DNA from 2 places in the Kitasatospora sp. NPDC096077 genome. Region 2 is predicted to be linked to the other one. Evidence: riboswitches for the same ligand, from Rfam matches in the RefSeq annotation. Region 2 holds a riboswitch; the other holds the start of a gene.
What was found. A riboswitch is a leader RNA that binds a small molecule or an ion and turns the genes downstream of it on or off. The one in region 2 is predicted to bind cobalamin.
Positions count from the first base shown of each region.

Region 1: another riboswitch for cobalamin. It lies ahead of thiI (tRNA uracil 4-sulfurtransferase ThiI); the one in region 2 lies ahead of ABTZ03_RS41270 (prenyltransferase/squalene oxidase repeat-containing protein).

Region 1 covers NZ_JBEOSV010000033.1:28,959-32,456, forward strand. Annotated here, with positions in the region: gene ABTZ03_RS25780 (bifunctional 2-methylcitrate synthase/citrate synthase) at 1-224, shown strand, start outside; gene thiI (tRNA uracil 4-sulfurtransferase ThiI) at 251-1,522, opposite strand; cobalamin riboswitch at 1,693-1,928, opposite strand; gene ABTZ03_RS25790 (short-chain fatty acyl-CoA regulator family protein) at 1,926-3,407, opposite strand.
Region 2 covers NZ_JBEOSV010000098.1:2,588-6,085, reverse strand. Annotated here, with positions in the region: gene ABTZ03_RS41275 (YybH family protein) at 1-3, shown strand, start outside; gene ABTZ03_RS41270 (prenyltransferase/squalene oxidase repeat-containing protein) at 117-1,535, opposite strand; cobalamin riboswitch at 1,641-1,778, opposite strand; cobalamin riboswitch at 1,826-1,978, shown strand; gene ABTZ03_RS41265 (prenyltransferase/squalene oxidase repeat-containing protein) at 2,111-3,498, shown strand, end outside.

The DNA of each region.
Region 1 (3,498 bases), on a different contig from region 2:
CGATGCTGGAACGCAAGGGCATCCACCCCAACCTCGACTACCCGGCCGGGCTGGCCTACCACCTGATGGGCTTCGACACCCCGGTGTTCACCCCGATCTTCGTGATGAGCCGGATCACCGGGTGGACCGCCCACATCACCGAACAGCTCGCCCACAACGCCCTGATCCGCCCGCTGGCCCAGTACGACGGTCCGGGCCAGCGGGCCGTGCCGGCCGCCGTGTAAGACGTCGGGCACGGCCCGGCCGGGGCTCAGGAGGGGACGGAACAGGTGACGGCCGGTGCCGCGTCGTCCTCCTGGCCGGGCCGCATCACCTGCACGTTCGCGAGCAGCGCCTCGACCACCTCGTCCAGGTCGAGGCGCTTCTCCACGGCCCGCAGCTGGCCCAGCCGCGCCCCGGTGCTGACCTGCGGCGGGGCGAGCAGGCTGCAGCAGTCCTCGTCCGGCAGGACGGAGATCTCCGCCGTGCCGAGCGCCCGGGCCTGGTCGATGATCTCCTGCTTCTCCCAGCCGATCAGCGGGCGCAGCACCGGCAGCGTGGCGGCCTGGTCCACGGCGGCCAGGTTGGCGAGGGTCTGGCTGGCGACCTGGCCGAGGCTGTCGCCGGTGACCAGGGCCTGGGCGCCGGTGGCGCCGGCCAGGGCGCAGGCGGTGCGCACCATCAGCCGACGCTGGGCGACCACTTGGAGGCGCCCGGCGCCCGCGACGGCCAGCTGCTTCTGGGCCTTGCCGAGGGAGACCACGTGCAGTTCGCCGGGCGGCTGGTAGCGGTTGAGCTCGCGGGCCAGGGCGTACGCCTTGTAGACCGAGGAGGGGTTGGTGTACGGCGCGCCGCTGAAGTGCACGAAGTCGCAGGCCAGTCCGCGCCGCATGGCCCGGTGCGCGGCGACCGGCGAGTCGTAGCCGCCGGACAGCAGCACCAGCGCCCGCCCGCTGGAGCCGACCGGCAGCCCGCTCAGCCCGGGGTGGCGCTCGGCGGACAGATAGGTCTCGCGGTGCTCGATCTCGACGGTCAGGGTGACGTCGGGCGCGGTCAGGTCGACCCGCAGGCCGGGGATCCGCGGCTGGAGGAACGCGCCGAGGTGGCGCTCCAGCTGGGTGGAGGTGAGGGCGAAGCCCTTGTCCCGGCGCCGGACCCGGACGGCGAAGCCGGTGGTGGCGCGTCCGGCGCAGGCGTCGCCGAGCACCGTCAGGGCGTTGGCCTCGACGGACTCCAGCGTGCTGGGCACCCGTAGGGCCGGCTCGACCGCGTTGAACCCGATCACCGTGCGGGCCCGGGCCACCAGGTCCTCGACCGGCACCTGCCCGCCGAGCACGGTGATGGTGTGCGGGGTCCGGATCCAGGTCGAGCCGCCTATCCCGCGCAGCGCGACCCGCAGGTTGTCCTCCAGCCGCTGGACGAAGCGCTGGCGGTTGCGGCCCTTGAGGACCACCTCGCCGTGTTTGAGCAGCACGCAGGGCCCGTAGGGCTCGGTGGCGCCGCGGGGCGAGGGCAGCCGTGCGCCGTCGGTCAGGTGGTCCATGCAGAAGTCCCAGTCGTCCCAGTGGTCCCGGTGTCGCTCCGAGCGGGGAGGACGGCGGCGCGCGCAGCAGCGTCCGGGGCGGCGGGCCGACGGACGGACCCGCCGGACCGGGGGTCCGTACGAGGGCCACGCGGCCCTCCCGCGGGGCCCCGGAGCGCGCACGCCGCCGTTCGGCGTGCGCACCGGTGGCAGGTCTTCGGACTCGCGGGCCGGTCCTCCCGGGGAGGACGCCTACTGGCCGTCGCTTCCCGGACCCGTTTCCCGGGCCCAGTGCGGATGACGGCGGTCGTTCCCGCTCACCGCTGCGGGGCAGTCCCGGACTGGCCGTGTGAAAGGCGTCACCGGGTTCCCTCTTGCCTCCCCGGGAGCGCGGGGCGCCCGGTGAACCACCAGCGGATCAACCCTACAGGCGGGGCGGTCCTGACTCGGCTGAGGCCTCGGGGCCGTCGGCCAGCACGGGGTAGGGCACCCGGCCGCGCCGGTCGGGGTCGACCAGCAGCCGTCCGCCCGCCGGCGGCCGGGCCCGCTGGGCGCAGTCCCGGCGTTCACAGATCCGGCAGCCCAGCCCGATCGGGGTGGCCGCGCCGGGCGCGTTCGGCGCGATGCCCTCGGCGTAGACCAGGCGGTGGGCGTGCCGCAGCTCGCAGCCGAGCGCGACGGCGAACTCGCTGCGCGGCGCGCGGTGTCCGTGGCCGCCGTGCGAGACGGTCCGGGCGATCCAGAAGTAGCGCTTGCCGTCGGGCATCTCGGCGACCTGGGTGAGGACCCGGCCGGGCGAGGAGAAGGCCTCGTAGACCGTCCACAGCGGGCAGGTGCCGCCCAGCCGGGAGAAGTGGAAGTCGGTGGCGGACTGGCGCTTGGAGATGTTCCCGGCCCGGTCGGCGCGCAGGAAGGAGAAGGGCACCCCGCGCCGGCCGGGGCGTTGCAGGGTGCTCAGCCGGTGGCAGACCGTCTCGAAGCCGACGCCGAAGCGGGCCCGGAGCAGCTCGATGTCGTAGCGGAGTTCCTCGGCGGCGGCGTGGAAGGCGGTGTACGGCATCAGCACGGCGCCGGCGAAGTAGTTGGCCAGGCCGATCCGGGCCAGGTCGACGGCCTGCGGAGAGGTGAGGTCGGGCTCGGCCGCCGCCAGCAGTGTGTCGAGCAGCGGGCGGTGCTCCAACAGGGCCAGCTGGGTGGCGAGTTGGAAGGCGCGGCGGCCGTCGGTCAGCCACGGGGAGAGGTGCAGCGCGCCGGTCGCCGGGTCGTACCGGCGCAGGTCGGCGGCCCGCCGCTGGTCCGCCTCGACCACCCGGACGCCGTGCCGCTCGGCGAGCCGGGTGGCCAGCGCGGCGGCGGTGCGGCCCGCGGTCGTGGTGGCCAGCTCCCGCGCGGTGCGCTCCGCGGCCTCGTCCAGGGCGGCGATGTGGTTGTGGTGGGCGTAGAAGAAGTCCCGGACCTCGTCGTGGGGTTCGGCCGGGCGGATGGCCCCGCCGATGGCGCCGCCACCCGGTTCGCCCAGGTCGGCGACCCGGGCGAGGGCCGCGCGGTAGCTGCGGTGCAGCGCGACCAGGGCCCGGGCCAGTTCCGGGTGGTCCCGGCTGACCTCGGCGATCTCCTCCGCGGGGACCCCGCCGCCGCAGGCCTCGTCGGCGAGCGCGGTGCGCAGATCGGTGCCGAGGCGCTCCTCCTCGGCCTCGGAGAAGAACTCCGGGTCGACCCCGAACACCTCGGAGATCCGCAGCAGCACGGCGGCGGTCAGCGGGCGCTGGCTGTGCTCGATCTGGTTGAGGTAGCTGGTCGAGATCCCCAGCTCGCGGGCCAGCTCGACCTGGTTCATGCCGTGCTCGCGGCGCAGCCGGCGGAGCTTGGCGTGGGCGTAGACCTTCCGCCCGGTGGGACGTGCCATGGGCGTGCCCTTCCCTTCCTGCCCGTTCCTGCGAAGGTACCACCGCCCCGGGTTCGCAGTATTCGCAGGAACGGGCCCGCCCTTGTGCGGA
Region 2 (3,498 bases):
TGAGCCGGTTGACGGGTGCCCGACGGCGGATGACCGACGGCGGGCGGACGGACGGACGGACGGCGGACGGACGGCGGCCCCGGACGTTCCCGGGGCCGCCGTCCGCACGGGGTACGTCAGCTGCCGTAGCGCAGCGAGACGGTGTCGCCGAGGTTGACCACGGCGGTGCGGTCGGCGGTGATCGAGGCGCCGCCGTCGGTCGACAGCAGCCAGCTCGAAGTACCGCTGTTGGCAACGCCGTTGAGCGAGGTGATCGGACCGGCGACGCCGCTGGCCGGGGTGACCGCCGTGACGCAGCCGGCCGGGCTCGCGGTGGCGGCCGCGTCGAGCACGTCGCCGAGGGTCGCGGTGCTGCCGGTGGGGGTGATGGTGACCGCGCAGGGGCGCGGGTTGCCGGTGCCGTCGTCGACGATCAGGGCGATCCGGGCGGCGGTGCCCGGGGTGAAGCCGGAGGTGGCCACGAACTGCGGCTCGCCCGCGGTGACCGGGGTGGGCGGGGTGGCGGTGAAGCCGCCGCCCGCGACCGCGCGCAGGCCGTCGACCGAGGCGTAGGCGCTGGGCGAGGTGTCGGTGGGCTGGTAGCGGAAGCCGCCGCCGGGGTTGAACTGCTGGGAGATCAGGAAGTCCACCGGGGTCTTCTTGAACGGGGCGGGCGAGGTGAAGTCCGTGCCCTGCGGGTCGAAGCCGCAGGCGATCAGGCCGGAGACGGCCCAGCCGTTGGAGTCGGTGTTCACCCCGTACATCGCGTTGAACGCGCCCGAGGTGGCCATCTTGGCCTTGAGGAAGCCCTTCGCGGCGAGCACCGCCGGGTCGGTGTTGGCCACCCCGCCGACGCACAGCGAGGCCATCGACGCGCCGGTCATGTCGACGTCGCTGGGCTGGCCGAGGGCGTTCGGGTCGCCCGCGGCCTTGCTGTAGTTCCAGCCGCCGTCGGTGTGCTGGTTGGCGCGCACCACGGCGGTGGAGGCGTCCAGCAGCGGCTGGGGCACCCGCTGGGCGCCGGCCTGGGTGCGGGCGCCGCCGAGGGCGAGCAGGGCGAAGACGGTGCCGTTGAAGTTGGCGGCGGGGCCGTAGTAGCCGGGCGTGGACGTCTGCCAGTAGGAGACGGCGTCGGCGATCAGGTTGCGGCCGGGGCCGACCCGGGCCGGGTCTATGCCCGCCGCGTAGGAGTTGAGGATGCCGCGCTCGTAGTCGGTGACCACCGGGCTGGCGTTCGGCCAGGTCGGGGCGGCGAGCTGGTTGCGGTAGACCAGGCGGGCGTTCTTGGTGGCGTCGCCGCCGGGGGTGACGTCGGCGGCGGCGGTCCCGGCCGCGGCCAGGGCGCTGAACGCCCACTCGTTGGACAGTCCGCTGCCCGCGTAGCCGCCGTCCGCGCCCTGGAGGCTGCGCAGGTAGGCGACGCCGTTGGTGACGGAGGTGCTGATCTGGGTCGGGCTCGCGGTGGCCTGGGCCGGGACGGCGGTGGCGAGCGCGGTGCCGGCCGCGGCCAGGGCGGCGACGGCGGTGGCGAGGCCGCGGTGGAGGGTGCGGGTCATGGAAGGGCTCCTGGGGGGTTGGAGGGCCCCGACCGTGCCCGGTGCGTCGACGGCGGTGCGTCGCTGCGAGGGGCGGCCGACGCCCGGATCGCGTGGACGGACTTCCGCGGAACAGTGCGGCCGCCGGGCATCCGGGCTCGCGGGGAAGGCAGTGCCGCCCCGCACACCGTTGCGCGTCAGCCCCGGATTTCCACCGGGTTCCCCCGCTCGGCCGAGCCGGGACCTTACCGCATCGAATTCGAACGAGCCGTGACGTAGACGATATGACGAATCGTTGACCTCGCTGGTCCGGCCATGGTCTGATGAAGCGTTTTTCCTCCAGGGGGTCAGGGGAAGCCGGTTCGAATCCGGCGCTGTCCCGCAACCGTGTGCCCGTACCGACGAGTCCAGCCGACCCGTCCCGGCGGGCGAGCCGGAATGCCTGCGCCGTGGAGCACGCACGAGCGTCGTCGAGGACTGCGACGCGGTACGGCCCACCCCTGCCCCGGGGTGCCCTGCTGCGCACCCGTGTCCCCGCCGACGCCGCAGTCGACAGGGGAGTTCGTTCCGTGCCGGTCCACAGACACCGTCCCACCGTGTGGCGGCGAGGAACCGCCGCCTCCGCGGCCGCCGCCGCGCTCGCGCTGACCGCGGGCAGCCTGGCCCTGGTGGCCCTGCCCGGGACCGCCGCCCACGCGGACCCGCTGGAGCAGTGCACGGCGACCTCCGGGGCCGTCGTCGCGGTCGACTTCGGCCCGTTCGGCGGCGGCGTGGTCCGCGGCTGCGACGCCCACCCCACCACCGGGATGAACCTGCTGCACAACGGCGGGTTCAGCACCGCCGGCACGGCGCACGACGGCCCCGCCTTCGTCTGCCGGCTGGGCAACCCGGCCTTCCACGACGGCACCCAGTACCCCACGCCGGACAAGGAGTCCTGCGTCAACACCCCGCAGGCGACCGGGTACTGGTCGTACTGGATCGCCCCGGTCGGCCAGGACCACTGGTCGTACGCCACGCTCGGCGCGATGTCGCAGAAGCCCGCGCCCGGCGAGGTCGAGGCCTGGGTGTACGGCGGGACGGACGTCGGCGGCACCACCGGCTCCCCGACCTTCACCCCGGACTCGGTCCGGGCCAAGGGCGGGTCGTCCACGCCCACGCCGACCCCCACGCCCACCCCCACGCCGACCGCGACCGGTACGCCGAAGCCCCCCAAGGCCGACCTGCCCGCCGCGGCCCGCTGGCTGGTCGCCCGGCTGACCGACGGCGACCACGTGTACGACCCCTCGGCGAAGGCGGTGGACTACGACGCCACCACGGACACCGCCTTCACGCTGGCCGCGGCCGGCGGGCAGGACGACACCCTGCGCAAGATCGTCGCCTACCTGGCCGCCCACACCGACCAGTACGCCTTCCCGGGCGGCCCCAAGGCGGCCCCCGTCCCCCGGGCCGTCGCCCAGCTGGCGCTGCTCGCCGAGATCACCGGCGGGGACCCGCGCGCCTTCGGCGGACACGACCTGATCGCCGCGCTCACCGACCACGTCTGCACCGCCCAGGGCAAGCTCGGCGCCTGCACCGCCGCCGGGGACTTCGAGGGCGTCACCTACCCGGTCAACCAGGCCCTCGCCCTGCTGGCCCTCGCCCGCTCCGGCACCGCCCTGCCGCCGACCGCCGTCGCCCGGCTCACCTCCGCCCAGTGCGCCGACGGCGGCGTCTCCTCCGTGATGATCGCCCCCGGCGACCACTGCGACGGCGACCCGGGCACCACCGCGCTGACCGCGCTCACCCTGCGCCGGGCCGGCACCGCGCCCGACACCGTCAAGCGCGCCGACGCCTGGACCGCCGCCCAGCAGAAGCCCGACGGCGGCCTCTGGCCGTACTCCTGGGCCGGCGCGAGCGACACCTACACCACGGCGCTGGCCGCCCAGGCCCTGAAGGCGGCCGGCCGCACCGACGCCGACGCGGCCGCCACCGGCTGGATCGCCGC